DNA from 4 places in the Cytobacillus pseudoceanisediminis genome. Region 2 is predicted to be linked to each of the others. Evidence: riboswitches for the same ligand, from Rfam matches in the RefSeq annotation. Region 2 holds a riboswitch; each other region holds the start of a gene.

Region 1 (7,935 bases), 2.1 Mb from region 2:
TTTCTTTTGAGAAAAGGGAGCAGGCATGGAAAACGTTTTATCACGAGCTTAAGGATTTGAAAAAGGTGAAGCATCCTCATTAAAAGAAATTGCCAATCGGGGCTGCTGCAAAAGAATTGGAAAATGCAATACTCTCTGAATAAAAATATCCATCCACTGCAAAACATAACATTGTCAGAACTGTAAAAAGTGCGGCAATGTTTTTTTCATTTACTCATGATTTTGTCCCGGTTGTTAGGGGTATGTAAATATTAAATTAACAGGAAGGGGTGAATTGCATGCTTTGGACTATAGCAGGTATTTTGCTTGTATTATGGATACTCGGATTAATATTTAAAGTAGCAGGAGGCATCATTCATATACTGCTGGTAATAGCAGCGATCATCTTTGTTGTAAACTTTATAAGAGGCCGTGCATCCGGCAGGGGATAAATGAAAAAGCCTTCAGATTTTGGAGGCTTTTTTAAAGTTAATGTATTTGATCCATCACGATTAAGCTACCCTGTGCTGGCGATCATTTATTTTCGGAAAGATTCCCATTCAATGAATATGGAGTTAACTCTCATTCATACGCTGACCTCCAGACATGTTCTGGAAAGAAGGCTGCCGTATCTCTTCAGGCGAGTAATATAGAGGCAGCGAAATAGTAAAGCTGGTTCCTTTATTCTGTGTGCTCTCTATTAAATATTTTCCTTTCAAACGATTGATGATGTCAAAAGATATCATTAATCCTAAGCCGGTTCCTTTTGTTTTCGTTGAGTAATAGGGCTGACCGAGCATTTGAAGCTTTTCTTTCGACATTCCGACACCTTCATCTTTAATTTGTATATCTGCTGTAGTATTTCTTTTGAATGCTGAAACCTCTAGAATACCGCCATCAGGCATGGCTTCTATACTATTTTTCATTAAGTTTATAAATAATTGCTTTATTTCATTCGGATTACCCATGATAAAAATGCCTTCAAAAATACTTGTCCTTATTTCAACCTTTGTCATCAGTCCATATGGCCGCATAAAATCAGCCACCTCCAATAATAATCCGGAAAGTGAAACTTTACTGGTAACAGAAGTTTCCGGGCGTGCAAGTAAGAGGAAATCACTAATAATATGATTGGTTCTGTCCAGCTCTTCCAAAGAAACTTTAATAAATGTCTTTTGATCTGCAGTCAGGTTTTTTTCATTTTTAAGCATTTGCAGAAAACCTCTTACAGTAGTCATTGGATTCCTAATTTCATGGGCGACTGACGCAGCCAGCTGACTGATTGCATTGATTTTTTCGGCATTTCTCAGTTTTTCCATCATATTTTCCTGAACCAGATTCATTTCAATCAAATAGATGATTATAGAAAGCGTCATAATGGAAACTGCTGAAAACAATAGTAAGTATACAGCGTCTTCGTTTATATCCTTTTGGAGGAAAATAACATACCTGGTTATCGTAATGGGAAGATAAAATAAAACTGCTATACTGAGTTTTTGCCTAAATGTACATTTTTTATAGATTTTTGACGCATAGAAAAAAAGCACAGAAATTATTGTGTAATTTACAAGCGCAATCCAAATATCTCCTGGTGAAAAAAGCCCTTAAAAGAAATCAATGCAAAAATAGTCAGGAAGCCTGCACGGGGCTTAATGTAAAAATAGGCGACAAAAACAGGAATAAATTTCAAGTCAAAAAACTGACCGCCTGCAATTTCCACAGGAAAAGTCATAGTGAGGAAAAGTGCTAAAAAAAGAACAGATAAAAGCGGGGCAGAAGTCTTCCAGTAATCCCCCGATAAGAAGAGATTTTATGGATAAAAGGGATCATGATCATAATCAGAAAGTGAAAAATCAAGTCAGCTGTAAAATCATACAAAAGAACCATTCCTCCATTATGTAGGTAATATTAGTAATTAAACAAAAGAAAGGAAGAATCCTTTATATGGGAACATTTATTTATTCTGGTTATATGAAAGAACCATTTGTTTACATAACATTATTATGGGTTAATTTGATTATTTACAAATGACCCGCAGTTCCATTATAAAAAACCGGCCCATAGTGGGCCGGTTTCTCATCATGCCAGTACCATTTCAGTCTTCAATTCTCCAACAATCTTCTGGACTTCACTGCCTTCAAGAGTTTCTTTTTCAAGAAGGGCCTCTACCAGCGTTTCAAATTGAGGCTGATGATTTGCGATGATCAATTCGCATCTTTCCAGTGCTTTCTGGAAAAGATCCTGCATTTTTGCTTCTTTTTGACCTTTGTTAAAAGTAAGCTCAAAGCCGTTATCCAGTAACCCGGTATCAACCATTTGCTCAATGATATGCTTGGCTTGTTTTACGTCACCGCTTACTCCAATGCTATGCTCGCCAAGAATCATTCGTTCTGATACACCGCCAGCGAGAATCATGGCAACTTGATCAAGCAATTCACTTGTTGTCGATAAGTGAAGTTCTTTTTGAATGGGGGCCACGTAACCAAGAGCTTCACCTCGGGGAATGATGGTTGCTTTTCGGACGGATCCTGGTTTTGTTAAAGCAGCCACTAAAGCATGGCCAGCTTCGTGTATGGCCACCCGCTGCTTCGTGCCGGGATCCTGCAATGCACGGGTGGTAGTTCCCAAAATGGTCCGATCCAGCGCATAATCCAAATCATCCTTAGAGATAATTTCCTGGCCGTTACGGACAGCTCTGCGGCTTGCCGTTTCAAAAAGGGAATGAAGATCTGCTCCCGAGAATCCAGAAGTGCTTTCTGCCAGATCGCCAAGTGTTGTCATGACATCCTCAGCAAGTAATCTATTTTTCGTGTGAATATTGATAATCTCTCTTCGGCCCTTTGTATCCGGAAGAGGGACATTGAAGGAGAAGTCAATACGCCCAGGACGGAGGAAGGCTTCATCGAGCATATCCTTCCTGTTTGTCGCTGCAATAAATAGTATTCCATCATTGGAATATCCGCCGTCAAGCTGAACTAGCAGCTCAGTTAATGTTTTTTCACTTTCTTCCCCGCCATGCTGCTTTCTTCTGCCTGCCAGTGCATCTACTTCGTCAATGAAGACAACAGCAGGGGCATGCTTTCTTGCATTTTGGAAAAGATTTCTTACACGGGATGCTCCCACACCAACGAACAATTCATTAAAACCGGAACCGCTGGTTGAGAAAAAGTAGCTCCAAGCTCTTTAGCGATTGCCTGAGCCAGCAACGTTTTCCCCGTTCCAGGAGGCCCGTATAACAGAATTCCCTTTGGCGGCTTAATCCCCATCTTCAGGGAGCGCTCAGGTTCTTTTAAAATTGAAAGAGTCTGCATGATTTCCTCTTTCATTTCTTCCTGAATTCCGCCAACATCCTCAAGTGAAATGGAAGGAAGGGCCTTTGGCTTAGATACACTTTGCTTCATAGTATTTGTAGCGCCCATTCCGCCTTTTCCTGACTTAAACAGGTAAATGCCAATGGCTATAAACAAAAGGACTACACCGCCCAGAATCCAAGGGGTATAAGGTCCTGTGTTTGCGAACGTATATTGTATATTATAGGTTTCTACTAATTTATCAACCATCTCACTGTTGGGGGGCACATGGGAGATGTACTCGCCATCAGGGGCTGTGATCAGCAGTTTCCCATTTTTATATTCCTGTACTGCAACAGTCTTCCCATCCTGGGAGGCAATAATTTTTTCCACAGAAGAAAACGGGACTGTCACATCCTTTTTTCCTGCTTGTACGGTCCAAATAACCGCCGCCAAAATCACCGTGATCACCAATGCAATAGAAACAATCGTCGAAGGCTTCTTAAGACGTGATTTCAACTATTTCCCTCCTCATTAAACATACCTACATTATAAGGAAAAAGAATTGTTAATTACAGGGTTTTACACTTTTTAAACGTTGTAAATTATGGAAAAATAATATCTCCTTAGAGGAATTGTGCTATAACAGCATTCCAGGTGCATCATTTTATGATAAAAATGTGACAGAGATGAAGCAAATAAAATTATAAAACATAATAACAATCAAAACTATAAAATTGGAAACTGGATATGAAATAGTGAATAATAGAAACTGTGAAAAAAATATGGGAAAAAGGTGTAAAGATGGCACAGCAGGATTTTACAAAAGGAAATATATTCAAACAGCTCTTGGTGTTCTCAACTCCAATCATGCTCACTAATTTTCTGCAGGTTTCCTATCAATTTATTGATAGTCTGTGGGTTGGGAATCTGCTTGGGGCCGACGCATTGGGAGCTGTGGCGGTGTCCGGCACTGTAATCTTTACAGTTCTTTCTTTTATCATTGGAATAAACAATGCGGCGTTAACGATTTTATCCCAGCAAAAGGGTGGGGATCATGAAGAGGGGCTGAAACAATATTTGAATGCCTTTACCGTCATTCAGACAATTATGTCAGTTGCTCTTGGAATAGCCGGATTCCTGTTTGCAGAAAGAATTTTGGCCATAATGGGCACACCTGCAGGAATGGCTGAAGGTGCAGCATCCTATTTGCAGATTAACTTCATTGGTATTCTGTTTTTATTTGGATACAATTTTATAGGAACCGTACTCAGGGCGCTCGGAGACAGCAAGAGTCCACTGTACTTTGTCCTGATAGCAGTCGTATTAAATGCAATCCTGGACCCTCTTTTTATATCTGTATTCCAGCTTGGTATTGATGGGGCAGCTTGTGCTACGATCCTTTCACAGGGGTTCGCATTTATGATCGGAATGATATTCATACTCCGCAAAAAGCTGGCGCCGTTCACTATTCCTTCTTGGCCGCATAAAGAGGAAGCGGCATTAATTTTCAAGCTCGGCATCCCTTCTGGACTTCAAATGACCGTTATATCGGCTGGTGTTATGGCTATTATGTCTGTCGTCACCTCTTTTGGCGATGACGTGGTTGCGGGATTTGGTGCAGCTCAGCGTATTGACAGCATCATTATGCTTCCTGCGATGGCATTGGGGACTGCAGTCAACAGTATGGCCGGTCAAAATATAGGGAGAAATCAATGGGAACGGGTTCATCAAATCGCCTTGTACGGAGTCATTTACAATCTTGGAATCATGTTTATCATCGCTTTTGGTACGGTCCTATTTGCAGAACACGGGGTGCGCCTGTTTATACAGGATAAAGAATCAGTTCAGTATGGCACTGACTATTTAAAGATCATTGCCTTTTTTTATCCGCTCCTGGGCATTAATTTTATATTGAATGGTGTGGTAAGAGCTTCCGGTGCGATGTTTCAAGTGCTCATACTGAATATCATTTCATTCTGGATCCTGCGCTATCCTTTAACATTCCTATTTTCAAAGTTTATGGGTGATAAAGGAATTGCTGCAGGCATGGGGATAAGCTTTGCTATAAGCAGTGTCATCGCCTTTATGTATTACCGTATCGGAAAGTGGGATAAACAGGCTATATTTGGAGAGGGAAAATAATCCTTTTCACTTTCATTTATTTCATTTATACTAAAATTGGATAATACAATAACGTGCCACAAGGGGAGCATTCTGCTGAGAGTGAATAGTTCGCTGTTCTGACCCTTTGAACCTGTTAGATAATGCTAGCGCAGGAATGTGGAATAAAAGGCGGAAGGGGTTTTTCTGCCTGCTTGTTCTCCCTTGGGGTATCGTCATACGATTATAGGGGGATTTTTTTATGAAAAAATTAAGCCTGACGGCGATGATTGAAGCTTCATTTTTTGCAGCATTTGCTATTATTTTGGATTTCCTTCCATCTATTAAGCTGTCGCCTTCCATTTCGATTTCTGCTGCGATGATTCCCATATTCATTTTGGCATTCAGATGGGGCTTTAAAGTCAGCTTCATTGCCGGTCTATTATGGGGAATATTGCAGATTGCCATGGGTGATGCCTGGATTGCGACTCCGCTTCAGGCATTTATTGAGTACTTTGTGGCATTTGCCTGTATCGGTTTTGCCGGTTTGTTTTTCCGACCAATTCAAAATCAGCTGCGCAGCGGAAACAAGAAAAAGGCATTGGGCTGGGTTGTTTTAGCTGTGTTTGCCGGAAGCCTTGCCCGGTATTTCTGGCATTTCATAGCAGGTGTCCTTTTCTTTGGGAGCTATGCGCCGGAAGGGATGTCACCGGTTCTCTTTTCCTTCCTGGCAAACGGTGCAACCATGCTCGGAGCAGCTATTCTCTGCTCGATTTTAGCAGTATTAATTATATCTTCAGCTCCAAGATTGATCATAAGAAAAACGGATGAAGTTATTCAATCACAAAAACGCGCTTCCTAATATAATCAGCCTCTTTGGAAATTTCCAAAGAGGTTTTTTCTTATTTTAGGAAACTGCTCCTGAAAAATGGGTATATTACTCAAAAAGGGGAGTGATTGTTTGTCAAACACATTGCAGGGCAATATTATTACAGGTGTATATGATGCAGAAACCAGTGCCTTTGAGATCCAGAAGGTTAAAAATTTCAGCACCCAGTCTGTCCTTAACAAAAATCAATGTGAAAATTTGTATAACTATTTATCCCTTCATGAAGAGGATGAGGGAGGACAGATTATTACACTTTACGATCAAATGCCATTAATGCTGACCAGGCAGGAAATAGGCAATTTAAAGAAAGATTTGGAGAACATTAAAAAGCTATATCAGTAGAAAATTGCTTTGCACCTTTGCAAAGCTTTTTTTGCATAAATAAATTTGACAATTTTGTGACAAAAGTTTGACAAATTTGTGAACATAGTTAGAATATTAAATAAAAGGGGATGAAAATATGACTTTAAAACAGCAAAAGGTGCTGCATTTTTTTAGAAATGTTACTGCGGCCGGTATTCTTTTAGGGTTAATTGTCTTTATTTCAAGCTTTTTTGTAAGCGGTCTCACGGGTGAGTATGTTTTATCAATCGGTTTAAGCATTATGGTATCATCCATGCTAATTTTTGGATTCGGATTTTTTATTAATGTGATGGAAGAAATGACAAAGGGCAGCAAGGGAATCAGACAATACAAATAAAACCGGCCTCCAAAAGGGAGACCGGTTTTATTATCTGGCTCATGGGATGGACAAGGCGATTCCGCTTTTCTTGAATTAATGAGCCGCGTGCCCAGAAGTGAGAACCCAAATAGAACCTACTACAATTACAATAACCATAAATACGGCATAAATCATATTAACTAAGTTCGTTTTGCCGTCTTCTCCTTCTCTTAAGTGCATGAACATGAACAGCTGCATGCCTGCCTGAATGACAGCCAGCGAGCCGATGATCCACATGATCACTTTAAAAGAGAGGTTCGTTTTTAGGGCAATACCTGCTGCTGCAAATGTCAGCACAAGGGAAACAACAAATCCAATGACATGGCTTATAGGGAAGCTTTTTGATTGATGATGTTCCATTTAAGCCACCAGTCCTTTCAAATACACGAATGTGAAAATAAAGATCCAGACCACATCAAGGAAGTGCCAGTAAAGGCCGATAATAAACGTTTTTCTTGCTGTAGTAGGGGTAAGGCCTCTTTTTAAAAGCTGGATAATGACCATAGTTGCCCAGCCAATTCCCAATGTAACATGGGCTCCGTGTGTACCCAGCAGGACAAATAAGCTGGATAGGAACGCACTTGTCTGCATCGTTGCACCTTCATGGGCATAATGGATAAACTCATTAATCTCCATGAATAGGAATCCTGCGCCAAGTGCAAGGGTAATCACCAGCCAGGTGATTAGCCCTTTCAGGTTATGGCGGCGCATTTCAAAAATGGCGATGCCCATTGTAAAGCTGCTTGTCAAAAGGAGGACTGTCTGAATCATGACATCCTTGATCACAAAAATGTCTTTATGTGTTGGCCCTCCAGCAAAGCGTTCATATAAAACTCCATATACTCCGAACAGAGTGGCAAATAGAACGATTTCAGCGCCAAGGAAAACCCAGAAGCCAAGAATATTCATCCGGTCCTGTTCAGTTTGATATTCAAGGGGCAAAGAAGTATCCA
Region 2 (7,935 bases):
GATGGATTGAATAATACAACAGATATAATTGCTTCAATTGCAGTGCTTATAGGGCTGAGGATTTCTCAGCGTCCGCCGGATAAAAATCATGGGTATGGCCATTGGAAGAGTGAAACCATTGCTTCCATGGTAGCATCCTTCATTATGGCTGCAGTAGGTCTTCAAGTTCTGCTTAATGCTGTTTCATCCATGTTTGATGGGGTTAATGAATCTCCTGATATAATTGCGGCATATACGGGAGTTTTTTCTGGAGCTGCAATGTACTTTGTATACCGATATAATAAAAAATTAGCTATTAAAATTAACAGCAAGGCCGTAATGGCAGCGGCAAAGGACAATATTTCAGACGCATGGGTGAGTATAGGCACTGCCGTCGGAATTTTTGGTTCGCAGCTGAACATGCCTTGGCTTGATCCATTAACAGCCATAGTTGTCGGGTTTTTAATATGCAAAACGGCTTGGGATATTTTTGTACAAGCCTCCCATGAGCTTTCTGATGGATTTGATGAAAAAAAGATTAAGCATTATCAGGATGTCATCAAAAATGTAGACGGGGTAAAAGGCATTAAAGATATTAAAGGCAGAAGCTATGGAAACAATGAAGTGATCGATGTGGTCATTTTGGTTAATTCCAAGCTTGATATTAAGGAAGCCCATGATATTGCGACACATGTGGAGAAAGTGATGATGAGGGATTATGGGGTTTATGATGTTCACGTCCATGTGGAACCGAATTAATAAAGAAATGCGTCTCTTAATGAGGCGCATTTCTTTTTCTAGCTGAACATTTTATCCAATTCCCGTAAATGATCATAGGAATTTACCAGTTGTTCAGGTACTATTTTTCTTCCATAATCCCATGAGTTTTTTTCTATTTCAGACATGAGCTGTTCTTTTTCGTCATCTTCTCCGTACAGTAGCGTTCTTATGTCATGTTTGTTTTTCTTGAAGTCCAGATAATACCCGATTTCATGGAATAGCATTAATTTAACCAGGTTCTCATCTGTTTCTTTAATTTTAAAATTAATTTTTGCAATGTAGCCGTTCACTTTCAGGTAGTTAAATTTAATTGTATTCGTTGAGACATTGTAGCTCATGGGTGCAGTAAGTGTATTGCAGAACTCATAGTTAATATCCAATTGGAACCCATCCAAGGTGTTTTTTATAATCTTTTCGATATCCCATATGTAAAGCACGTTTTCTGTTGAGCTCCTTTCTATTAATAGTTTAAGTTGATTATACAGACATTCATGAAAATCGTGATATGTTTTTCTGAAAAATAGGAACAAGCTACCATGATCTATATTGTTAGAACATATTACCGAGCTGGCTGCTGCAGGCATTTTTCAATATGTTAAGCTAAATGATAGATTTTCAATATTAGATTAAGAGCTTAACTTTATAGAAATCATGCCGGTTTGCAACGACTTTAGATAGGGGGATAGTGATGAATCGTTCATTTTACGCTCTTCTAGTAAGCCAGACAGCAACGAATCTTGGGTTTGCCCTGTACACGATGGCTGTTGTGCTGCATTTGTATAATGAAACAGGGAGCACAGCACTTTCTGCAGCCGTCACATTGATTAGTGTAATATCGAGAATGATCAGTAATATACTGCTTCCATCCATTTCGGATAGATTTCAGCCAGTAAATCTATTGAAGTTTTCCCAGATAAGCCAGATCGTTCTGATTGCTGGATTAATGATATTATTCTTGCAGCAAATGAAGGATTTTATGTTAATGGCTATTTTCTTAGTGTTGGCCCTTATATCCTTTTTCAATGGCTTTTTCTCGCCTATTAAAATGTCCATGGTAAAAGCTGTTGTTCCTAAAAAGCAAAGAGTCAAAGCGAATAGCCTGCTCTCAAGTGTTGACCAGACTTTCTTGTTTGCAGGGTGGACCTTTGGCGGTATCCTGTTAGCTTTCCTTGGCAAACAATCCACATTGATCATTACGATCATTCTGCTTGTTATTTCTATTCTAAGCTTGTTTTTGATAAAAAAGCGAATCACCTGCTGTGAACTCAAACTTCCGGATGCTGTCCAGTCTAACGGCTGGCTGGAAAATACTCCTCCAGGATAAAGGGCTTCGAGTCCTGATCATAATGGATTTAATAGAAGCTTGGGCAGGAACGATTTGGATTGGTGCAGTTACGTTAACCTATGTGGAGGATGCCCTTGGAAAGGGGAGTCTTGGTGGGGTTATATCAACGGAGGATATTACTTAGGCACTATTGCTGGAGGAATCCTCATTTATCGGCTTTCTTATTTACTGCAAGGCCGTTTGATTATTTTTATGCTGATTGGATCCAGTGCTTTCGGGATTCTTACCTTGGGGTATGGTTTTATTTCGAATCCTTTCTTAGCGCTGCTATTTGTAATATTGATGGGACCTGCCTATCAGCTGCGGGATCTTGCGCAAACCACTATGTATCAAAATAGTGCAGATGAAACAATGCTCACGAAAATTCTTGCTGCTAAATCTGTCTTAAACGAATTGATTTTCGTTTTCTCCATTTTGGGCATAGGGGTCTTAACTGATCTAATCGGTGTTCGGCTTATTTACATTTTATCAGGAATATTATTAATCATTTCGTCCATTTTTGGTTTTATTCAGCTGAAGCTTCAAGGTAAAGGTAATGCATTAGAAGCGGAGGGCTAAAGGCAATGGGGAGCTGCCGGCAATAGCCATTTTTTGAAACTTTGCTGTTTGTGATCCGTAAATATAGGTAATCGACCAATTCCTCGCGGGGTGAAAATTTGGAAAATAAAAAACAAACGGTTGTTTCCATTTCAATGATGAAATTGCAGGTTTATTTATTCATAGCAACGATTGCGCTGGTATTTGGGGTGCTCTTTTTACATGCCGTAATATATGGCGGAGGAGAAATGTCTTTTGATCTTATAGGTATGCTATTATTTTTAGCTGGTATGGCCGTTATCGTTATCTTGCATGAAGCCATCCATTTGGCAGGTTTCCGCTATATTGGCGGTGTCCCATGGAGCGAAATGTCCTGGGGAGTCAATTTGAAATTGGGTGTGGCCTATGCTCATGCTAAACAGCCAGTGACGGTTCAGCAAATGAAAAAGGTTTTAATGCTGCCATTCATTCCGACTGGCTTATTGCCCCTTGTTCTTGGAATTGTACTGAATATGCCTGGATTATCGATATTAGGGGCGATATTGACAGTTGGATGTTTTGGAGACCTTGTTTTGTATAAAAAGCTCTTAAAATTTCCAAATGATGCTCTTGTCATTGACCATCCGACTAAACCGCAATTTACGGTTTATGAATAGGCTTCAATTCATATGTTTAAGAACTTTTATGTTTTTTGTCCCACACAATAAATAGCTGGGTGAAAAAGAAAGCAACCAGGGCCGCCAGTGATGATATTAGAAGGTTTCTCATTGAATCCAGTCCATAAAGCTGGATCCCTATCAATTTGGATGTATTTGTACACAATCTCCAGTTTTCAAAAACAATGGCTGTCTTATGAAAAAATGGAAAAAAGACGCCGAACAGCATGAGAAAATAAATATACTTTTTCATTATCCTATTCCTTTCTTTCTGATCCTAATAGAAGGATATGATGTCGATCCTGCTGTTAGTATTAAATGAACAAGAAAAAAGGACAGTCCCCGAGCTGTCCTTTTTCAGTCTATTCTTTTTATGCGTCCCTCAATCGCGGAGCTGAATGGCTGTGCTGAATTCTGTATATAGTCCACTAGTGCATCTATATCACTTGGTCCGGTCACTCTGTTCGTCCCTTTTCGGAATACTGTAAAATTGTCTCCGCCATCAGCGAGATAGGTATTTACAGTGACCGAATAGATCTTGTCCGAATCCAATTTTGTTCCGTCAGGAAGATAAATATCTTTTACTTTTTCACCGGAAGGCTGGCTGTCATACCAGGAATAAGAGAAGCCGGAAATCTGAAGAATTCTTGTTGAATTTGGCTGCCATTGCTGATTAAGGACATCACGAATTTGGCTGCCTGTTAGGTTCATTTTGACAAGGTGATTGCTGAAGGGGAGGACGACATATAAGTTTCCCCATGTAACTCTGCCGGCGTCAATGTTTGCCCGGATTCCTCCCGGATTGATGAAAGCGAAATCTGTGTTCATCACTGCCCGCTGGGAATCGGCAATAAGATTGCCCAGGGCTGATTCACCGCTTCTGTTTTGTTCGGCTGTGATTGGAATGGCAGCAGTGCCAATATATCTGTTCACCGAGGGTTCAACTTTTCTTTCATAGCTCTCGATCATCCTGGTTATGTCGCTTGCGGGCTGGATATTCTCTTGAAAAACATTCACAATTTCAGCGTGTTTGCGGACAATATCCTTTGTCTGGGGATCTATTTCTATATCTACATCAGAAAAGGCAGTGCCATATGAGTAGGCCTGCACAAGAAGCTTTCCATCTACCACACTGTTCAGATAGGCATGACTATGGCCTCCGAAAATAATGTCCACTTCGTCATCCGCCTGATGGGCCAACTCTATTAACGGGCCTCTTGCATGCTCACCATTTGGTTCTGATTTTCCAGGAACATGCGCTAGTACCACAATGGCTCTTACTCCTTGTTTTTTAAGTTCTCGGGCATACTTGTTGATGGCTTCAGCTTCATCGGTGAAGATCAGATCTTTCACACTGTTTGGCGCGGTAATAGCCGATGTTTCTTTCGTGATGACTCCGATAAATCCAATTGGGATCCCGCTAACGTTTACTATTTTATATGGAGGAAGAAAGGGCTTGCCTGACTTTTGACTGATGACATTGGCTGCAATCCATGGGAAATGGGAACCGGAATAAACTTTTGCCGCTGAAGGGCTGCTGCCACTTAGCAGGCGAAGCAGTTCATCAGATCCTCGATCAAATTCATGATTACCGATAGTTCCGATATCAAACCCCATCTTATTCAAAAATTCAATAGTCGGTTCATCCCGCAGAAGAGCGGATACTGGCGGGCTAGCTCCAATCATGTCGCCAGCATGCAGCAAAAGGGTGTTTTTATTTTCAGAAGCACGCTGCCGCAAATAGGCAGCGAGGTAATCAGCGCGTCCTGCCGGTCTGCCGTTAACCTGCCGAGTGACATTCAGCTGCCCATGGAAATCATTAATGCCCAGCAATTGAATTTGCTTGTATGGTGCTTCTGTACGTTCTTCAACATGGCCGTGATATTCTTCCGAAAGACCCTGCTGATCCCCTTGTTCTTTTTCAGCGGGCTGTCCGCTGAATAGAGGCATTCCCAGGAAGCTAAATAAAATAAGGGTGAAAAGTACTCTCATCATTCATCCTCCAGTATTTGTGGCAGGGATAGTATTTGCAGATATCAGGGATTTAATCGGATGGTGGGCTATTAAGGATCAGAAAAGTTTGGCCTCCTGCTAAAAGGGTAAGGTCTTAAAGAAACATAATACTGCAAAAGGAGATGACAATACATGAATTATAAGAAGCTATGGCTATCAGTTCCATTGAGTGCAGGATTATTGTTGGCAGGATGCGGAACGGATGAACAAGATCCGCCGCCGGAAACGGAAGATGTGGAATTGGAAGATAATCAGATGGAAGAAAACAATAATGAAGATAATGAAATGCAGGATCCTGGCACATCAGAAGAATCTGATATGGAGGAGCCCGGCATGAATGAAGAATCACCACAGGATGAAGAGAGTATGGATGAAAGTGATATGGATATGAATGATGAGGAGTCTGACGGGAACTAACCCGCATAATTCACGGAAAACGTCTGCCGCTGACAGGCGTTTTTGATATTCATTCAGAAGTAAAAAAATTGAATTAAGGAAAACGGGGTAAGGAGCAGAATAAAGGCAAAATTTTTCATCTGACAGAATTCTGAAATAATTCCTTTCATTTGTTTCCGCAATTCTGTATACTAAAATTGAATTTAATAGCAATAACTAGGGGTGCCCAATAGCTTGGGCTGAGAAAGAAACGCGCTAAAGTTTCTTGACTCTTTGGACCTGATCTGGATCATACCAGCGTGGGGAAGTTAGAATGTGCAAAAGTTTCTTTGTGCAAAGACATCTTCGGTTAGCCGGTCCATCTTTATGTGGACCGGCTTTTTTACATATCTGGCACTTCCTTGGTTCCAGGTCTCGTCCTTATATTTTTATAAGGGAGAGATGATCAATGACGGCAAGTTCATTAAATCAAAAGAGCATTTCCATTATGTCGTGCTTTACTGGCAGCAAAAAAGTCTATGTGGAGGGATCCAGGCCTGATATAAAGGTTCCAATGCGTGAGATAGAGTTAAGTCCTACTTCCGGAACTTTTGGAGAGGAAATCAATGAGCCGGTTCGAGTATATGATACGAGCGGACCTTATACGGATCCTCAATATACGGCAGATCTAAAAAAGGGCTTCCTGCTCTGAGAAGCCGGTGGATTCATGAACGCGGGGATGTTGAAGAGTATGATGGGCGGAAAATAAAGCCCGAGGATAATGGGTACCGCGATGAACATGATCCGCGTGCTAATCATAAAGTTTTTCCTGGCTTATCCCGCAAGCCATTGAGAGCAAAAAAAGGAAAGAATGTTACCCAGCTTCACTATGCAAAAAAGGGGATCATTACTCCTGAGATGGAGTATATAGCCATTCGGGAAAATATGGATCCGGAATTTGTGCGGTCTGAAGTAGCAAGAGGGCGGGCAATCATTCCTTCCAATATCAATCATCCTGAGACAGAGCCGATGATCATCGGAAGGAATTTCCACGTAAAAATTAATGCGAACATTGGAAATTCTGCTGTTTCATCCTCTATTGAGGAAGAGGTAGAAAAAATGACCTGGGCTACTCGATGGGGAGCAGACACGATCATGGATCTATCTACAGGCAAAAATATTCATACCACACGTGAATGGATTATCAGGAACTCTGCCGTTCCGGTCGGCACCGTGCCAATTTATCAGGCACTTGAAAAAGTTAATGGCATTGCCGAGGATCTTACGTGGGAAGTTTACAGAGATACCTTAATCGAACAAGCTGAGCAGGGGGTTGACTACTTTACCATTCATGCAGGTGTCCTTTTGAGGTATGTTCCGCTGTCGGCAAAACGCTTAACCGGAATTGTATCGAGGGGCGGATCCATTATGGCCCAATGGTGTTTGCATCATCATAAAGAAAACTTTTTATATACACATTTTGAAGAAATCTGCGAGATCATGAAAGCCTATGATGTGGCCTTCTCACTCGGGGATGGGCTGCGCCCGGGATCGATTGCAGATGCCAATGACGAGGCTCAATTTGCAGAGCTCGAGACACTTGGGGAGTTGACGAAAATTGCATGGGAACACGATGTACAGGTAATGGTGGAGGGACCTGGCCATGTTCCAATGCATTTAATTAAAGAGAATATGGATAAACAATTGGAGATCTGCAAGGAAGCGCCATTTTATACACTTGGGCCCCTAACAACAGATATAGCTCCAGGATATGACCACATTACCTCTGCAATCGGGGCTGCCATGATAGGCTGGTATGGTACGGCAATGCTTTGCTATGTTACTCCTAAAGAACATTTGGGTTTGCCAAATAGAGATGATGTACGCGAGGGTGTCATTACTTATAAAATTGCAGCGCATGCTGCAGATCTGGCAAAGGGCCACCCGGGAGCACAAAAAAGAGATGATGCCCTGTCAAAAGCCCGGTTTGAATTCCGCTGGAGGGATCAATTCAATCTGTCGCTTGATCCTGAACGCGCATTGGAATACCATGATGAGACATTGCCGGCTGAAGGGGCTAAAACAGCTCACTTCTGTTCCATGTGCGGGCCAAAATTCTGCAGCATGAGAATTTCGCAGGATATCCGGAATTATGCAAAAGAGAATAAGCTTGACACGGACGAAGCGATACAGAAGGGCTTGGAAGAAAAAGCTGAGGAATTTAAAAAAACCGGGGGAAGTATTTATCAG
Region 3 (7,935 bases), 850 kb from region 2:
TACTAAAAGCTGATTAGAATTGCTGTTTCTTGCCATGTAAATCATCTCCTTGGTGTAGTTTTCTTGATTGTTACACTAATAGCTTTAGGAGAGAAAATAAGATTTATTCATAGTTGCATGTGGTAATTTATGGAATTTTCCTGCGGACTCTAATGTGGATTTGACTTGAAATCAGCTGTGCGCATATAAATTGGGCCTAGGTGCACAGAAAAATCTTATCCGCACATAAACTTCCTCCATCCGCACATAAATAAATGCCATTCGCACATAGCTTTCTAAAGTTCGCCATTATAAAGCTGCAGAAAGCCGAATAGCCATGAAATATAGGCACTTGCCAGCACTGCACCTATAAAAAAGGCGAAATATGCCCAATCCTTCCAGGAAACTGAAATTTTTTGATAGAAATCCCGGTTCCTATCTCCGGTAAACCCTTTTGATTCCATCGCCATTGCCGTCCTTTCAGCTTTACGAATCGCTCCGGCAAGAAGAGGAACTGAATACCTCTTAAGTTCTGCCATTTTTTCAGAAAGTGTCCGGGCTTTGGGTATCCCCCTAATCCGGTGGGCGCTTCTGATAATCTCAAATTCTTCTTTCATTAATGGCAGAAATCGATATCCTGCCATGATTCCATATGCAAGCTTTGGAGAGAGCCGGCATTGCTGCATGAGACTTAGCAGGAACTCTGTCGGCTTGGTGGTTAAAATGAACAGAAGGGACAGCGAGGTAAAGCTTAAAACCCTCATTCCAAGAGATAGGGCACGCTGAAAGCCCTCTTCAGTCAATGTGAAGATCCCCCATGTCCATAGGATGGTTTCACCTTCAATAGTCTTTGAAAAAATCATAGCTGACCAAATATATATTATAGCCATGAAGATAAATGGCGAGAAAAGCAAAATCCATCTTTTGAATGAAACATTACCAAAAATAAAGGTGGTTCCTGCAGTCACCACTAAGGTCAGAAAAGGAGTAACCGGGTCAAAGAAAACGGACAAAATCAATACACAGACAATCACAGTCAGAGCTTTTATGCTTGGGTTAAATTCATGTAAGAGCAAGCTTGTTCATCCCTTCCACGGCAGCCAGTTCGTTCCTGAGTTTTTCTGTGTAAGGAACCTTTAGAGAAGCAATTTTCATAATCTCATGTTCCTTCCATAATGAATCAGGCAATCCCTCGTATATCTTCTCTCCTTCTGAAAGGACAATCACTTTATCGGCATAGGAATGCAGGATTTCCATGTCATGAGTGATCATCACCACGGAGCCTCCGCTATGGATCCTTGTTTCCAAAAGCGCCATTAGGTCAGCAGAGGTCCTGGCATCCTGTCCAAATGTTGGTTCATCAAGGAGCAGCAAATCCTGTTCATTCACCAGCATCGATGCAACACTAAGCCGCCGCTTCTGTCCCTGACTTAAGGAAAAAGGATGCATGTCAGCGTGCTGGAGCAAGTTCACTTGATGCAGAACAGCTTGAACCACTTTTTGTATTTCGGCATCTGTCATTCTCTGTATTTTCAGACTGAAGGCAATTTCATCATAAACAGAATCTGCAATAAATTGGTGTTCGGGATTCTGAAAAACGTATCCTAATTTTAGTCTTAACTCTTGCTCCTGCCACTGGGAAAGGGAGCGGTCATCAAAAAGGATGTTGCCTTTGGATGGAGCATATAATCCTGCAAGCAGTCTGGAAAGCGTTGTTTTTCCAGATCCATTTGAACCGGCTATTGCCACAAATTCACCTTTTCTAACTGAAAAACTAATATTTTTAAGCAAATCCTTCCCATTCTTATGAAAAGAAAGATTCTCCGCCGACAGGATGACCTGATCTTCAAAGACTTGATGTATAGTCTTCCTGTTATCTAAAATCTGAAGTGCAGCATAGGGATTTACAAATCCAGCAATTAATTCCCGGTCAGTTAACGGAAGCTTTTCCCCTTTGTAAATCCCTGCCTTTTTTCCTAATAGACCTGCTCTTACTGTGCTTGGAAGCCAGATACCCTCAAGCAGTAGTTCTTCTGCATATTTATTAAAGCAGTCTGCAGTGCTTCCATTAAATAAAATTTCGCCTTCCCGGTTTAGCACCACACAGCGGTCGGTCAAATCAATCCAATCATCCAGCTTGTGCTCAATGATTAGAAGGGAAAAGGATTGCTCCTCTTTTAGCTCTTTGATGATACGGGTAAGTTCATAGCTTGAAGCCGGGTCAAGATTTGCTGTCGGTTCATCCAAAATCAGGATATCCGGTTTTAATGACAATACACATGCAAGTGCAAGTTTTTGCTTTTGTCCCCCCGAAAGGGTGTGGATTAAGGCGTGCTTAAATGGCAGAAGATGAACAAGTTCCAGTGCTTCATCAATCTTGGTCTCAATTTCTGCAGGAGGTGTTTTCATATTCTCAAGGCCGAATGCCAGCTCCTCTTCAACTGTTGTCATGCAAAACTGGCTTTCAGGATCCTGAAACACAATGCCAATGTGCTGATTAATTTCACCTGGCGGGAATTCATCCAGTATCTTTCCTTTGAAGGAAATGGTGCCATCCAAGTCGCCATCAACGGCTTCCGGATACAATTTATTTAAGCAGAAAGCAAGCGTGCTTTTTCCGCAGCCGCTGGGGCCCAATAATAGAACAGCTTCCCCTGAATTAAGGCTGAAATTCACATTCTTAAAAACAGGATTCTTCACATCTTCATGCCGGAAGGACAGCTTTTCTGTTATTAATAAAGGCTGGTTATGCTGAAATGCCATTTTGTGATTTTTCCCTTCTCAGCTCTTTTCCGATAGGGAAGCTGTTTAATGCCCCAGTTTTAGCAAGACTCTTACTCAGCCATTTCCCCAGTAATCCAGCGAGCAAAGCACCGCTAACCAGTCTCACAAAAAACATGGCAGTTACATAACCGGGTGAGAGGGCTGCGTAGCCGGAAATGAAATAGCCCCAAATAAAGCTCGTAACAGAAGAGCCCATGCCGGCAGCAATTAAAACCCATGTCCGGTAATTGTTCCATTTAGTTGCCGCAAAAACAGCTTCTGCTCCAATCCCCTGAATCATGCCTGAAAGAATCAGGCGAGGGCCTACTGCATTGCCAATCATGACTTCAATGGCCGCTGCGATGGTTTCCGATAAAAAGGCTGCTCCGGGTTTTCTGATTATGTACGCTGCGATGATTGAAACAATAAACCAAATGCCAAAAATCAGATCATAGCCAATTAAGCCAAACATCCCATATAACACGTTGCCAAATTGCATGAACACCAGGTATACAACTGCAAACACAACAGCGAGTACAGATAGGACAATGACCTCACGAAGCTTCCATTTTTCGAGCATTTTACACAGCCCCTTTTTGGAAGGACTGTTTGCAGACATATTAACCGTCATGATAATATGAGTGGAATCGCTTTTCTTACAGCTTTCGAAAGCATCTTCCAGCGTTTTAAAAACATCGTGTGCATTCCCATCTAATCTTGAAGCATAATGCACTCCTTCAGTAAACGTTCCCTGAGCCTTTGCAAGCTCGACTTGGTTCATAATGACGTTCATGTATCCAGGAATCCCCATCGGATAAAGTGCGAACTGGACAGCGACTTCCTGGCTGATTCCAGCAGATTTTTTTCATTCGCCTTCTCTTCATTTTCAGCAAGATAAGCATCTCCGGCAGTATCGCCAGGGCATCCATTTGAAAATGTGCCGTTAAATACTACATGATCACCATGCTTAGCAGCTTCAAGATAAATCGCTTTGACTACATCAAAAACATGAATGGACCTGCCGCGCACACAAGTGCTCACATCATCTGTTTCCATCCATATCTTGCTTGTATCCACTTCTTTTAGAGCAGATAAAATAACATCCACAAACCTGTCAGTCATTGGATAAATCGAAAACCTGCACCCTGTAATCTCGCTTGTTCCGCATAAGAAATTTTCCTGCATTTTGCCATCCTCCTGGTTTATATAAAATTAAAAAACTGCATTCCCAAAAGGAAATGCAGTTGAATGATATCAATACACTAGAAATGATAGCCGTTCACCTGCACTTCCCCACGCTGGTATTATCCAGATCGGGTGATAAGAGTCAGAACGGATTGTTCTTCTCAGCCTAAAAGCTCCCCTAGTGCAAAATAAGATATGCAGTTTTTATTGACTCCATCTTAATACGGAGCATCCAAATTGTAAATGACTAATTTACAATTCTTTAAATCAAATGATCTATGAAAACAGATAAACGCCTTCAATAACACAGATAAGCTATGAAAAAATTTCTGCATTGTCCATGTCATGTTCTAATCCAATCCTTCCCTTCATAAAAGTGTAATAGGACAATTTTACACCGAGAATAGGGGGCAAATTGGATGATATATAGAATGCTTGCTTTAAATATTGACGGAACACTACTCCAATCAAATGGAAGACTTCATAAATCAACAAAAGAAGCGATTGAATATGTGCAGCAAAAAGGAATTTATGTAACACTTGTCACATCCAGAAGCTTTCCATCCGCGAAAAAAGCGGCCAAAGCATTGAAAATCAATTCCTTGCTGGTCACACACAGGGGAGCTTATATTGCAGCTTCTCAGGAAAAGCCGATATTTGTAAAAAGGATACAGGAAGATGAAACGTTTGAAATCGTGCGCCTGCTTGAAGGCTTTACCTGTCAAATCAGGCTGGTGCACGAAAAATATTCCCTTGCCAACAAAACCAAGCTCAATACCAATATGCTTGCTAAAACTGTTTTTACAACCGGCGATCCCATTTTTTACTCGCAGCAATTTGTGGATTCATTAAGTGACACCATTTTAGATGAGCCGGTCACACCGCCAAAAATTGAAGTGTATTTTGAAGATAAAGACGACCTTGAGGATGCCCAGGCAGCCATTAGGGGCATGTTTGAAAATGTAGAAGTCATTAAGTTAAGTGATCTGCGGATGGATATTGTACCTGCCGGAGTTTCAAAGCTGAATGGTTTGCTCTATTTATGTGAACATCTCGGAATTTCCCGAAACCAAATGGTCGTTATAGGCGACTCGGAGGATGATCTGGAAATGATTGAAGCCGCCGGCCTCGGTGTGGCTATGGGTAATGCACCTGCCGAAGTCAAAAAAGCAGCAGACTGGCTGACACGATCCAATGACCAGAACGGTGTAAGCTACATGGTCAAAGAACATTTCCGCAAACAGCATCCAATTGATTTCCTGAAGAAAATGAATCTATTAAAATAAAATCAATCAAAGAGAGCTCGATTAGTAAATCGGCTCTTTTTTTGCTTTGCGATACTGGGTATCCATTAGGAATCATTTCCCTTATATTGACCTTGTTTCCCCATTTCTGTACACTAAAAGAAGTTTGTCAACATGAAAAATAGACACTATGCAGCTGCCCCTAAGAAAACAAAGACATCGGCAGATTAATATATTTTCTAAAAAAGGTGATCAATTTGAACATTTCAATTTTAGGTGTACAGGATGAACGTTTCCATCGTCCGCTCCGGCTGATCGGGAACCTCTTTTTTGAAGAATGTGAAGTGATGCTGGGTGAGAATGATGCAGCCGACCTTACAATTAATCTTCAGCTTGAACATGGAAAGCACATTAAAGCCATTGCAGAGCTTTCTGATAAAGATGGCAAGAATCATTCAGCGAATTTTGAGAAGGAATTCGTACCGTCTGAGACAGAAAAAGAGAATTTTAAACAAATAAAAAATGCAGTATCCCACGTATATCTGACTGTTTTGCAGGAATGGACAGGCATTACCCAGAAGTGGGGAATTCTGACTGGGGTACGTCCCACAAAATTGCTTCACCGTGCCATACAGCATCAGACACCTCTCCATGAAGCCCATCAGCAGCTTAAGGAAGAGTATTTGATTACAGATGAAAAGATCCAGCTTATGCAGAATATCGTAGACAGGCAGCTTGCTGTCGTACCGGATCTTTATAACTTAAAAAATGAAGTCAGCATATATATTGGCATTCCATTCTGCCCGACAAAATGCGCGTATTGCACTTTTCCTGCATATGCGATTAATGGCAGGCAGGGTTCAGTAAACTCGTTCCTTGGCGGCCTGCATTTCGAAATGCGTAAAATTGGCGAGTGGCTGAAAGAAAATGATGTGAAAATTACTACTGTCTATTATGGTGGAGGGACTCCGACAAGCATTACGGCGGAAGAGATGGATATGCTTTATGAGGAAATGTACGACTCTTTTCCAGATGTCGAAAACATACGGGAGGTCACTGTGGAAGCCGGACGTCCGGATACAATCACACCCGAAAAGCTTGAAGTGCTGAAAAAATGGAACATTGACCGCATCAGCATCAATCCTCAGTCCTATATTCAGGAGACCTTGAAAGCCATTGGCCGCCACCATACAGTGGAAGAAACCGTGGATAAGTTCCATCTGGCCCGCAATATGGGAATGAATAACATCAATATGGATCTGATTATTGGGCTTCCTGGAGAAGGTGTGCCGGAATTTTCGCATACTTTGGATGAAACTGAGAAATTAATGCCGGAATCTCTGACAGTTCATACTTTATCCTTTAAACGGGCTTCGGAAATGACGAAGAACAAGCAAAAATATAAAGTTGCCGAGCGGGAAGAAATTGAAAAAATGATGGACATGGCTGAGGATTGGACAAAACAGCATAATTACCATCCTTATTATCTTTACCGTCAGAAAAATATTCTCGGCAATCTTGAAAATGTCGGCTATGCCCTTCCGAATCAGGAAAGCATCTATAACATCATGATTATGGAAGAACAGCAGACAATCATCGGGCTTGGATGCGGGGCCTCCAGTAAGTTCATTGATCCTCAGACAGGGAAAATCACTCATTTTGCAAACCCGAAGGATCCTAAATCGTATAATGACAGTTTTGAGCATTATACAAACGAGAAATTGAAAATATTAAAAGAACTTTTTAATAAACACGAATCCCTGGCCGAATAGGCGGGGATTTTTTTAAAGTTTATATTTTTGAAAATTCAGAAGGAAATTAAAGGAATTACTGAAAATAAAGAGAATGAATATAGGTAATAAAGATCATAGAATTCTATGAATCCGAATGTAAGCGTTTTCTAAAAAGGGGGAATTGTAATGATGATGCAGACACCTTTGACAATGACGCAAATGATAAAGCGTGCAGAAAAGTATTTTCCAAGGAAAACAGTCGTTTCAAGAACAGCCGGCGGAATTCAGAGATTTACATATAAGGAGATTGCAGAACGGACAAGGAAGCTGGCAGAAAGCCTGCAAAACATAGGGGTGGAAAGAGGGGACAAGGTCGGGACACTTGCTTGGAACCATCATCGCCACCTGGAGGCTTATTTTGCCATTCCATGCAGCGGAGCCGTTCTTCATACGATTAATATACGACTGTCACCTCAGCATATTACTTATATAATTAACCATGCTGAAGATAAGGTGCTTTTGATTGATCCTGATATTGTCCCTTTAATTGAGAAGGTTAAGGATGAACTGAAAACGGTCAAGGCTTTCATTATTATGACTGATGAAGATGAATTGCCTGAGACTACTCTTTCGCCGGTTTATCACTATGAAACGCTTATCAATGAAGCAAGCGGTGCATACGAATATCCTGATGATCTGGATGAAAATTCAGCAGCTGGAATGTGCTATACCTCTGCGACCACAGGCAATCCTAAAGGTGTCGTCTATTCCCACAGGGGCATCGTCCTTCACAGTATGGCACTGGGAATGGCAGATAGTGCAGCGGTAAGCGAGAAAGATATCGCCCTTCCGGTAGTGCCGATGTTCCATGTAAATGCATGGGGGCTCCCTTTTGCTGCTGTCTGGTTTGGAACGACTCTTGTGTTGCCGGGCCCATATTTTACACCTAAACTTTTGGCTGAGCTTATCCAATCAGAAAAAGTTACGATAACAGCCGGAGTGCCGACAATCTGGCTCGGATTATTAAAAGA
Region 4 (7,935 bases), 1.1 Mb from region 2:
TGCTTCCCCAGTTATTCGGCTCTTTTCCATTCCTTCCTTCGCGCCATATATAATAATCCCTGAATGGATTGTCTTTGGATTTCCTGGACTCTGCAAACCAGATATGTTCGTCTGAACTATGGTTCACCACCAGATCCATAATGAGTTTAATCTCTCTCTTATGCATCTCTCCGAGAAGTTCTTCCCAATCTTCCATTGTTCCAAACTCACTCATAATATCCTGATAATCGCTTATATCATAGCCATTATCATCATTTGGCGATTTATATACTGGAGAAAGCCAGACCACATCAATCCCTAGCTCTTTCAAATAATCCAGCCTGGAGATGATACCCTGCAAATCTCCTATTCCATCTCCATTGCTATCCATGAAGCTCCGCGGGTATATCTGGTAAACTACACTTTCTTTCCACCATTGCTTCTTCATATGGCGACCTCCGATTTTTAACATTTGTGTGCATGCCCCAAGAAATGGCGATACCATGGAATCATAGAACCCCATGGCATCAATCTTTCTATTCTGCTTTTTTAAATTTAGAGAAGGCTAAGGTCAATACAAACGGTACGACAAGTGCAATACCCATTCCGATAAAGAAAGAACCCCAATTTTCCGCAAAGATAGAGAAGAATGCCGGCAAGCCTCCTACACCTATCGACGGTGCCTTAACTCCATTAATAGTGATGAAGATTCCTGCAATTGCTGACCCAATAATCGCTGCAAAGAACGGGTACTTAAAGCGAAGATTTACGCCAAACATTGCCGGTTCTGTTACGCCCAGCCACGCTGATACTGAAGAAGTTAGCGCAAGCCCTTTCAGTTTTTCGTTCCCTTTGCTTAACAGCATCATGGCAAAAGCGGCGGAACCCTGAGCTATATTAGACAATGCAACCATCGGCCATAAAAACGTGCCGCCAATGCTGCCGATTAACTGCAGATCAACTGCCAGGAACGTATGATGCATACCAGTGATAACGAGAGGGGCATATAATCCACCGTAAATCAAGCCTCCAAGGGCTGGAACAGCATCAAAGATTCCGACAACCCCATTTGTAATCCAGCTGCCGATCATGAATGTGATCGGTCCAATAGCAATAAAAGAAAGAAACCCAGTGATCAGTAAAGCGATCGGCGCGACAGTTAGAAGCTGAAAAGCATCAGGGATTCTTTTTCTCAGAAATACTTCTATCTTAGCCAATACGTATGAAGCAAATAATACAGGCAATACCTGCCCCTGATAACCTACCTTTTCTATTTCTAACCCGAATAAGTTCCACTTCGGAACTTCTTCAGCAGAACCATAGCCCCATGCATTTAAAAGATCCGGATGCACTAGCATTAAACCTAGCACAATACCAAGAAGAGGACTTCCGCCAAACCGGTTTACAGCACTCCATCCAATCAAACCGGGAAGGAATACGAAAGCAGTATTGGCAATCAGGTTAATGATGCCAGCCAGATCAGCCCAGTTAGTATAAACTTCAACAAAAGACTTATCATCAAAGAAAATATCCGGTGCTGTCATAATATTGTTTATCCCCATCAGCAAACCGGCTGTTACGATAGCTGGAAGGATTGGAATAAAAATATCTGCGAGTGTTTTAATGCCGCGCTGCAATGGATTTAAGTTCTCAGCAGCAGCACTTTTTGTTTCTTCTTTTGATGATTCGCCTATTCCAGTTGCTTCTGTCATTTCTTTATACACTTTATCAACAAGGCCTTGTCCAATGACAACCTGGAATTGTCCATTTGTGGAAAAGGAACCTTTCACTACATCTATATTTTCGAGTTTTTCTTTATTGACCTTCCCCTCATCTTTTAAGGCAAAACGCAGACGTGTAACACAATGAGTAGCCGCTGCGATATTATCCTTGCCCCCGATAGCTTCTACAATTTGCTCTGCTGACTCTTTATTCGTAGCCATTCTTCGCTCTCCTCCTGTTACCGTTTTCATATTATAGAAAAAAACAGTTATAAGGTTTTTATTTATTGTTCTCGCCATTTACAACTCTATCCAATTTAGCAAACCAACTTGTATATACATGAACTGTTTACGCTTTCATTTTATCTTGTATATACATGTTAGTCAACCATTTTTTCATTTCTCTCTTTTCTATACCCATTCACTCGCTTCGAAAGCCAGAAAATAAAAAACCGGCTTCGAGACTATTGTCTGCAAAGCCGGTTCTAAACCACTTGAATAGGTTATTTCCTTTTATCATTGTCATCATCTTTTGTGAGTTCACGGGTAGATTTCTTAAATTCTTTTAATGTCTCCCCGAACGCTCTTCCTATTTCAGGAAGTTTCTTGGGTCCAAAAATAATCAGAGCCAAAACCAGGATTAGAATTAAACCTGGAATACCGATGTTTGATAACATGCTGAACACTCCTTATATATCATATCGCTTGAGGCAGTAGTAATCATGTTCATTGTCCATTATAGTTGATTGATAAAAAAATCATAGCATGAGTGCTATGATTTCATGTTTTTTGACTATTTGAAGGCTCTATCAAGTTCATCCAGCACTTCACCAATTTTGCGGTCATGAATCACTTTATCAGCATAAATATCGAAATCCGTAGGTTCCATATTAATAATCACAAGTTTTGCTCCTTTTTGTTTGGCTATCAGCGGAAACTGATTTGCAGGTGTTACAGTCAAGGATGATCCCAGAACAATAAAAAGTTCTGCTTTTTCTGTTTCATCTGCTGCGAAATCTAAGGCCTCCTCAGGGAGCATTTCCCCAAACAGAACCACTGAAGGACGGAGCACACCCCCGCAACGGCATTGGAATTGACCATGCAAATACCCCTCGCTCGGGAACTCTTTTTTACATTTCCGGCAATGGAGTGTCTGCAGATTCCCATGGAGCTCTGATATTTTTTCACTTCCCGCGAGTCCATGAAATCCATCCACGTTCTGGGTAATAATGCTCTTAATAATACCTCTCTTTTCCCAATCTGCAAGAATATAGTGCCCTTGATGGGGATTACACTCCTTAAGCCCGATTACCCTGTGCCGATAAAATTCTATAAATTCGTTCACATTTTCATTCAATGCTTTTGTACTGGCTATTTTCCCAGGATCTTTCCCATTCCATAATCCATTATTGGCAGACCTGAAATCAGGCAGTCCGCTTTCTGTCGACATTCCTGCTCCAGTCAATATTACTGTATAATTTGATTCTTTCAGCCATTTCTCAAGCATAGATATCAGCTCCCAATAAGGTTTTGTCACAGGTTAAATTTGATTTCCATTTATTTCTCCCAATGAAATGTTTATGTCATGTCAGGTATGCGGTAAATACTAGATTATAACTGTTTATGCGAATTATCAATATAGGAGTGATAGCTATGCCTGAAATAGAAACCAAAGTTTATAAGGACGGCTATAAAAAATTTTCATCCAGGGCTAAACGTTATGCGGACGATCCTGAAAAAACAAAAGGACTTTTAAGAAAGGCTACACTTAAAGCAGATAAAAACCAATCTTCATTAAGTGATATATGGGAAAAGTTTCAGCTTCTGATCGATTTAGTAAAGTCATGGTCTAAAGGCGATTACCGGCATATTTCAAAAAAATCGATTATCTTTATTATTGCTTCCATACTATACTTTGTTTCCCCAATAGACCTTGTTCCTGACTTTTTAATAGGAATGGGAATCTTAGATGATGTAGCAGTCCTTGGTTTTGCCGTTAGCCAAATTACAGGTGAACTTGAAAAATTCAGAATTTGGAAAGAGAGCAGGACGATTGGAATGAAATAATTATTTTCTGTGCATTTTAATATTATTTGCTATAATAATGATGGAAAGTATTTATGCTGTCAAAATTAAATAGCAAGAAATGTAGGGGAACCGGTATGCCGGTTGAGACTTCATCATTAAGATGCTGACCCTTTGAACCTGATCTGGCTCATACCAGCGTAGGGAACATATTCTTAAACATACTAAATGTTTTTTATATGCGCCCTGGTTTATACCGGGGCGTTTTTATTTTTCAGGGCAGACTATCATTAACTTTCCTTATTACATAACGTTTTTTAGGAGGAGTACTTATGAAAAAGTGGATTGCAGCTATCTGTTCGCTGCTGCTTCTTTCAGGCTGTGCCGGCAATGGACCGGATAATCAGACTGGAAGCGAAGATTCAGACAGCAAACAAGATTTGAAAAAAGTTACTGTTGTACTGGATTGGACACCTAATACCAATCATACCGGCTTATATGCCGCAAAGGACAAAGGATATTTTAAAGAAGAAGGGCTCGATGTAGAAATTATAATGCCAGGTGAAGCAGGTGCAGATCAATTGACTGCATCAGGCAAGGCTGATTTTGGTGTCAGCTATCAGGAAAGCATCACGGAAGCACGTGTACAGGGCGTTCCCCTTGTATCGATAGCAGCTGTTATTCAGCATAATACTTCCGGTTTTGCATCCCCTGCCGAAAAAAACATTAAATCGCCGAAAGACTTTGAAGGAAAAACTTATGGCGGCTGGGGGCACCTGTAGAAAAATCGGTAATAGACTCCCTAATGAAGAAGGAAAACGCTAATATTGATAAGGTCTCAATTGTTAATATGGGGGATGCTGACTTTTTTACAGCTGTTAAAAGAGATATAGACTTCGCATGGATTTATTATGGATGGACAGGTGTAGAAGCAGAACTTCGGGGGAAAAGATTAATATGGTCTACCTTACCGACTACTCAGAAAAACTGGATTACTACACGCCCGTTCTCGCAACCAGCGAAAAAATGATTGCAGATGATCCGGATACTGTCAAAGCATTTGTAAAAGCAGCAGCAAGGGGATATGAATTTGCAATCGATCAACCTGGCGAAGCAGCAGATATTTTGTTAAAGAATGCTCCGGATCTGGACAGCGAATTGGTCAAAAAAAGCCAGGAATGGCTATCCCCCGCTATCAGGATGATGCTTCAAGATGGGGTGAACAAAAGCTTGAAGTCTGGGAAAACTATGCAGACTGGATGCATGAAAATGGTCTTTTAGATAAAGAATTAGATGCAGGCAAAGCATTTACTAATGACTTCCTGCCGGAATAAGGAGAGTTCAAATATGGCAAACGCACTTGTAAGCATTCAGATCATACCGAAAACAAAAGATGGGGAAAATGTTATACCTTACGTTGATGAAGCAATTAGTGTCATTCAGCAATCCGGTGTTAAGTACGAAGTGCATCCCCTCGAAACAACGATGGAAGGCGATTTAGACCATTTATTGAAAATCATAGCTGATATGAACAGAAAAATGATTGAAAGAGGAAGCAGCAATGTAATCTCACAGGTAAAGGTTCTATATCAGCCGGACGGTATTGAAATGAGTGATTTAACGGAGAAATATCGTCCATGATAAATTTGTTCAGAAAAGGATGGAGGCCGGCTGCGGTTCTCCTTCTTTTATTCATTGCTTGGGAAATGGCAGTAAATCTGGCAGAAGTCCCTGCATGGCTCCTGCCTCCGCCAACAGAAATCGTTCTGGAAGCGATTTCGGGCTGGGAGGGCTTCAGCCACCACCTTCAATCGACAGTCATGCTTTCCCTATTGGGATTTGCCATTGGCACCGTCATAGGTTTAATCACAGCCGTTATACTGCACTTATTGCCTTTTATAAGGGAGTCGGTTTACCCTCTCCTCATACTTTCACAAAATGTGCCTATAATTGTTCTGGCTCCTTTGCTGGTTGTTTGGTTTGGTTTCGGGATACTTCCAAAGCTGATTGTCATCACGCTGGTTTGCTTCTTCCCCATTACTGTTGCTGCATTGGACGGCTTTCGCCAGACACCCGGAGAACTTAGGCATTATATGCTGATGGCAGGGGCCAGCAAAGGACAGCTGTTTTGGAAGCTGGAGCTTCCCTATTCCCTTCCCTCTCTATTTTCAGGGCTAAAAATCTCCGCAACCTATAGTGTGATGGGTGCTGTAATATCCGAATGGCTCGGAGCTAAAGAAGGAATAGGTGTTTATATGACTCTGGCATCTTCTTCATTTCGGACAGACCGTGTTTTTGTTGCCATTTTTGCGATTATGCTGTTAAGCTTGCTGTTTTTTGGAGGAATTTTACTGGCTGAACGTTTGCTGATTAAATGGAAGTCACGGGAGAGTGCCAGGAAATGATACAATTATCCGTTAATCATTTAACCAAAAGTTTTGATACTAATCAGGTTTTAGACAATTTGAGTTTTCATGTAAATGAAGGGGAATTTGTTTCGATTTTAGGTCCTTCAGGGAGCGGAAAGAGCACCATTTTCAACCTGATTGGCGGGATGCTTCTGCCGGACGAAGGCTCCATAACGCTTGAGAATGTGAAAATCAACGGCAAACGCGGTTCAATAAGCTATATGCCTCAGACACCTTCCCTGATGCCCTGGAGAACCATTCTTCAAAACGTTCTGCTTGGACAGGAGCTAATGGGTAAAACCGATTCGGAAGCGGCCAGAAAGATGCTTCAAAAAGCTGGTCTCGGCGGCTATGAAAATGCATACCCCCATGAATTGTCAGGGGGAATGAAGCAAAGGGCTGCCTTTATCCGGGCATTATTAAGCCCGCAGCCTATCATTTTGCTGGATGAACCTTTTTCAGCTTTAGATGAGCTTACCCGCCACGATATGCAAAAGTGGCTTCTCGATATTTGGAATGAGCATAAGCCGACAATTCTGTTTGTAACCCACAATATCGAAGAAGCCATTTACCTCTCTGATCGAATTTTAGTACTGAGCAGCAAGCCTGCTAAAGTAATTAAAGAATATAAGGTACCCTTTAACAGGCCAAGAATGGAGGAACTTTATCTCAATGAAAATTTCCTTGCCTGCAAAAGAAGCATCCATCATGCGCTGAAAAATCATTAGGAGGCAACAGCATGGATAAGTATATTGATGCCCATATTCATCTTGATAAGTACAGCAATATTGAATTAGAGAAAATGTTTCATGAGTTGCCGTTTCAGCTTTCACTTGTTACAGTTTCAAGCGATTTAGCATCCTGCAAAAGAAATCTTGCTCTTGCAGAAATTTATTCCTTTGTTAAACCTGCCTTCGGTTTTCACCCTGAACAGGTTCTGCCCAGTGATCATGAAATTTCAGAGCTTTTCAGCTGGATAAAGATTCACATAGAACAAATGGCTGCTGTTGGCGAGGTTGGCCTTCCATACTATTTAAGGTCTGAAGGGAGAAAGCAGCTTGGGGGATATATTGAACTTCTCGAAGAATTCATTAAGCTCGCTAAAAAGTGGGATAAGCCCATTGCCCTCCATGCAATTTATGATGATGCACCGATTGTGTGCAATTTATTGGAAAAGCATTCGATTAAAAAAGCTCATTTTCACTGGTTTAAAGGTGACAGCGCAGCGGCAAGCAGGCTGATTGCCAATGGCTATTACATCTCCTTTACTCCAGATATCGTGTACGAAAAAGAAATACAGGACCTTGTACGGGATTACCCGCTGGATAAATTGATGGCAGAAACGGATGGTCCATGGGAATTCGAAGGCCCTTTTAAAAACAAGCCTACCCATCCAGCCATGATGGCCCATTCCATCAGTGCCCTTGCTGAACTAAAAGAATTAGCTTTCAGCAGCGCTCTTAAGAAGCTGTATGATAATACAAAAAGCTTCTATAATATTGATTAATCAGCCTTATAGTCTTTTGCCATAAGGCTGTTTTTTTATTCAGATTAGATAAAAAATACTAGATAAATATAATCATTTCGCACCATTCCTAATTTTGGAAATATAGGTTAATCTTATATTGGACAATACGTTTAGGAGGTATGTAATGAAAAGGTATATTTTCTTGTTATTGACTATTTTACTAGTCTTCTCAGGCAATGTTTCTGCAGAAACCAAAAGCCGTTCTGCTGATTTGACTGAGAAAGATTTCATGAAAGCCGTATTAAAGGCTGATGAGTTTAAGGAATTTAAATCC

Evidence for each region. A riboswitch is a leader RNA that binds a small molecule or an ion and turns the genes downstream of it on or off. The one in region 2 is predicted to bind thiamine pyrophosphate.
Region 1: it holds a riboswitch for thiamine pyrophosphate, as region 2 does, so the genes downstream of both, thiT (energy-coupled thiamine transporter ThiT) here and thiC (phosphomethylpyrimidine synthase ThiC) in region 2, are expected to answer to the same signal.
Region 3: it holds a riboswitch for thiamine pyrophosphate, as region 2 does, so the genes downstream of both, M5V91_RS15050 (YkoF family thiamine/hydroxymethylpyrimidine-binding protein) here and thiC (phosphomethylpyrimidine synthase ThiC) in region 2, are expected to answer to the same signal.
Region 4: it holds a riboswitch for thiamine pyrophosphate, as region 2 does, so the genes downstream of both, M5V91_RS13550 (ABC transporter substrate-binding protein) here and thiC (phosphomethylpyrimidine synthase ThiC) in region 2, are expected to answer to the same signal.

Annotation. Positions count from the first base shown of each region.
Region 1 is NZ_CP097349.1:1,544,011-1,551,945, forward strand. It holds gene M5V91_RS08230 (lmo0937 family membrane protein) at 279-431, shown strand; gene M5V91_RS08235 (ATP-binding protein) at 555-1,355, opposite strand; gene M5V91_RS30365 (ATP-dependent metallopeptidase FtsH/Yme1/Tma family protein) at 2,059-2,889, opposite strand; partial or broken gene M5V91_RS30370 (AAA family ATPase) at 2,890-3,539, opposite strand; gene M5V91_RS08245 (MATE family efflux transporter) at 4,074-5,414, shown strand; TPP riboswitch at 5,466-5,568, shown strand; gene thiT (energy-coupled thiamine transporter ThiT) at 5,635-6,234, shown strand; gene M5V91_RS08255 (hypothetical protein) at 6,334-6,603, shown strand; gene M5V91_RS08260 (hypothetical protein) at 6,722-6,961, shown strand; gene qoxD (cytochrome aa3 quinol oxidase subunit IV) at 7,037-7,342, opposite strand; gene qoxC (cytochrome aa3 quinol oxidase subunit III) at 7,343-7,935, opposite strand, start outside.
Region 2 is NZ_CP097349.1:3,652,615-3,660,549, reverse strand. It holds gene M5V91_RS19760 (cation diffusion facilitator family transporter) at 1-738, shown strand, start outside; gene M5V91_RS19755 (hypothetical protein) at 777-1,196, opposite strand; gene M5V91_RS19750 (MFS transporter) at 1,448-2,083, shown strand; gene M5V91_RS19745 (MFS transporter) at 2,138-2,662, shown strand; gene M5V91_RS19740 (DUF3267 domain-containing protein) at 2,761-3,297, shown strand; gene M5V91_RS19735 (hypothetical protein) at 3,314-3,550, opposite strand; gene M5V91_RS19730 (bifunctional metallophosphatase/5'-nucleotidase) at 3,655-5,289, opposite strand; gene M5V91_RS19725 (hypothetical protein) at 5,443-5,727, shown strand; TPP riboswitch at 5,915-6,029, shown strand; partial or broken gene thiC (phosphomethylpyrimidine synthase ThiC) at 6,155-7,935, shown strand, end outside.
Region 3 is NZ_CP097349.1:2,800,875-2,808,809, reverse strand. It holds gene M5V91_RS15070 (alpha/beta-type small acid-soluble spore protein) at 1-36, opposite strand, end outside; gene M5V91_RS15065 (energy-coupling factor transporter transmembrane component T family protein) at 276-1,055, opposite strand; gene M5V91_RS15060 (ABC transporter ATP-binding protein) at 1,042-2,742, opposite strand; gene M5V91_RS15055 (ECF transporter S component) at 2,726-3,322, opposite strand; partial or broken gene M5V91_RS15050 (YkoF family thiamine/hydroxymethylpyrimidine-binding protein) at 3,332-3,927, opposite strand; TPP riboswitch at 4,016-4,117, opposite strand; gene M5V91_RS15045 (Cof-type HAD-IIB family hydrolase) at 4,347-5,213, shown strand; gene M5V91_RS15040 (coproporphyrinogen III oxidase) at 5,429-6,943, shown strand; gene M5V91_RS15035 (long-chain fatty acid--CoA ligase) at 7,091-7,935, shown strand, end outside.
Region 4 is NZ_CP097349.1:2,534,219-2,542,153, forward strand. It holds partial or broken gene M5V91_RS13525 (glycoside hydrolase family 13 protein) at 1-427, opposite strand, end outside; gene treP (PTS system trehalose-specific EIIBC component) at 516-1,922, opposite strand; gene M5V91_RS13535 (twin-arginine translocase TatA/TatE family subunit) at 2,204-2,377, opposite strand; gene M5V91_RS13540 (NAD-dependent deacylase) at 2,494-3,207, opposite strand; gene M5V91_RS13545 (YkvA family protein) at 3,354-3,767, shown strand; TPP riboswitch at 3,841-3,949, shown strand; partial or broken gene M5V91_RS13550 (ABC transporter substrate-binding protein) at 4,058-5,059, shown strand; gene M5V91_RS13555 (thiamine-binding protein) at 5,073-5,366, shown strand; gene M5V91_RS13560 (ABC transporter permease) at 5,363-6,130, shown strand; gene M5V91_RS13565 (ABC transporter ATP-binding protein) at 6,127-6,861, shown strand; gene M5V91_RS13570 (TatD family hydrolase) at 6,873-7,640, shown strand; gene M5V91_RS13575 (hypothetical protein) at 7,786-7,935, shown strand, end outside.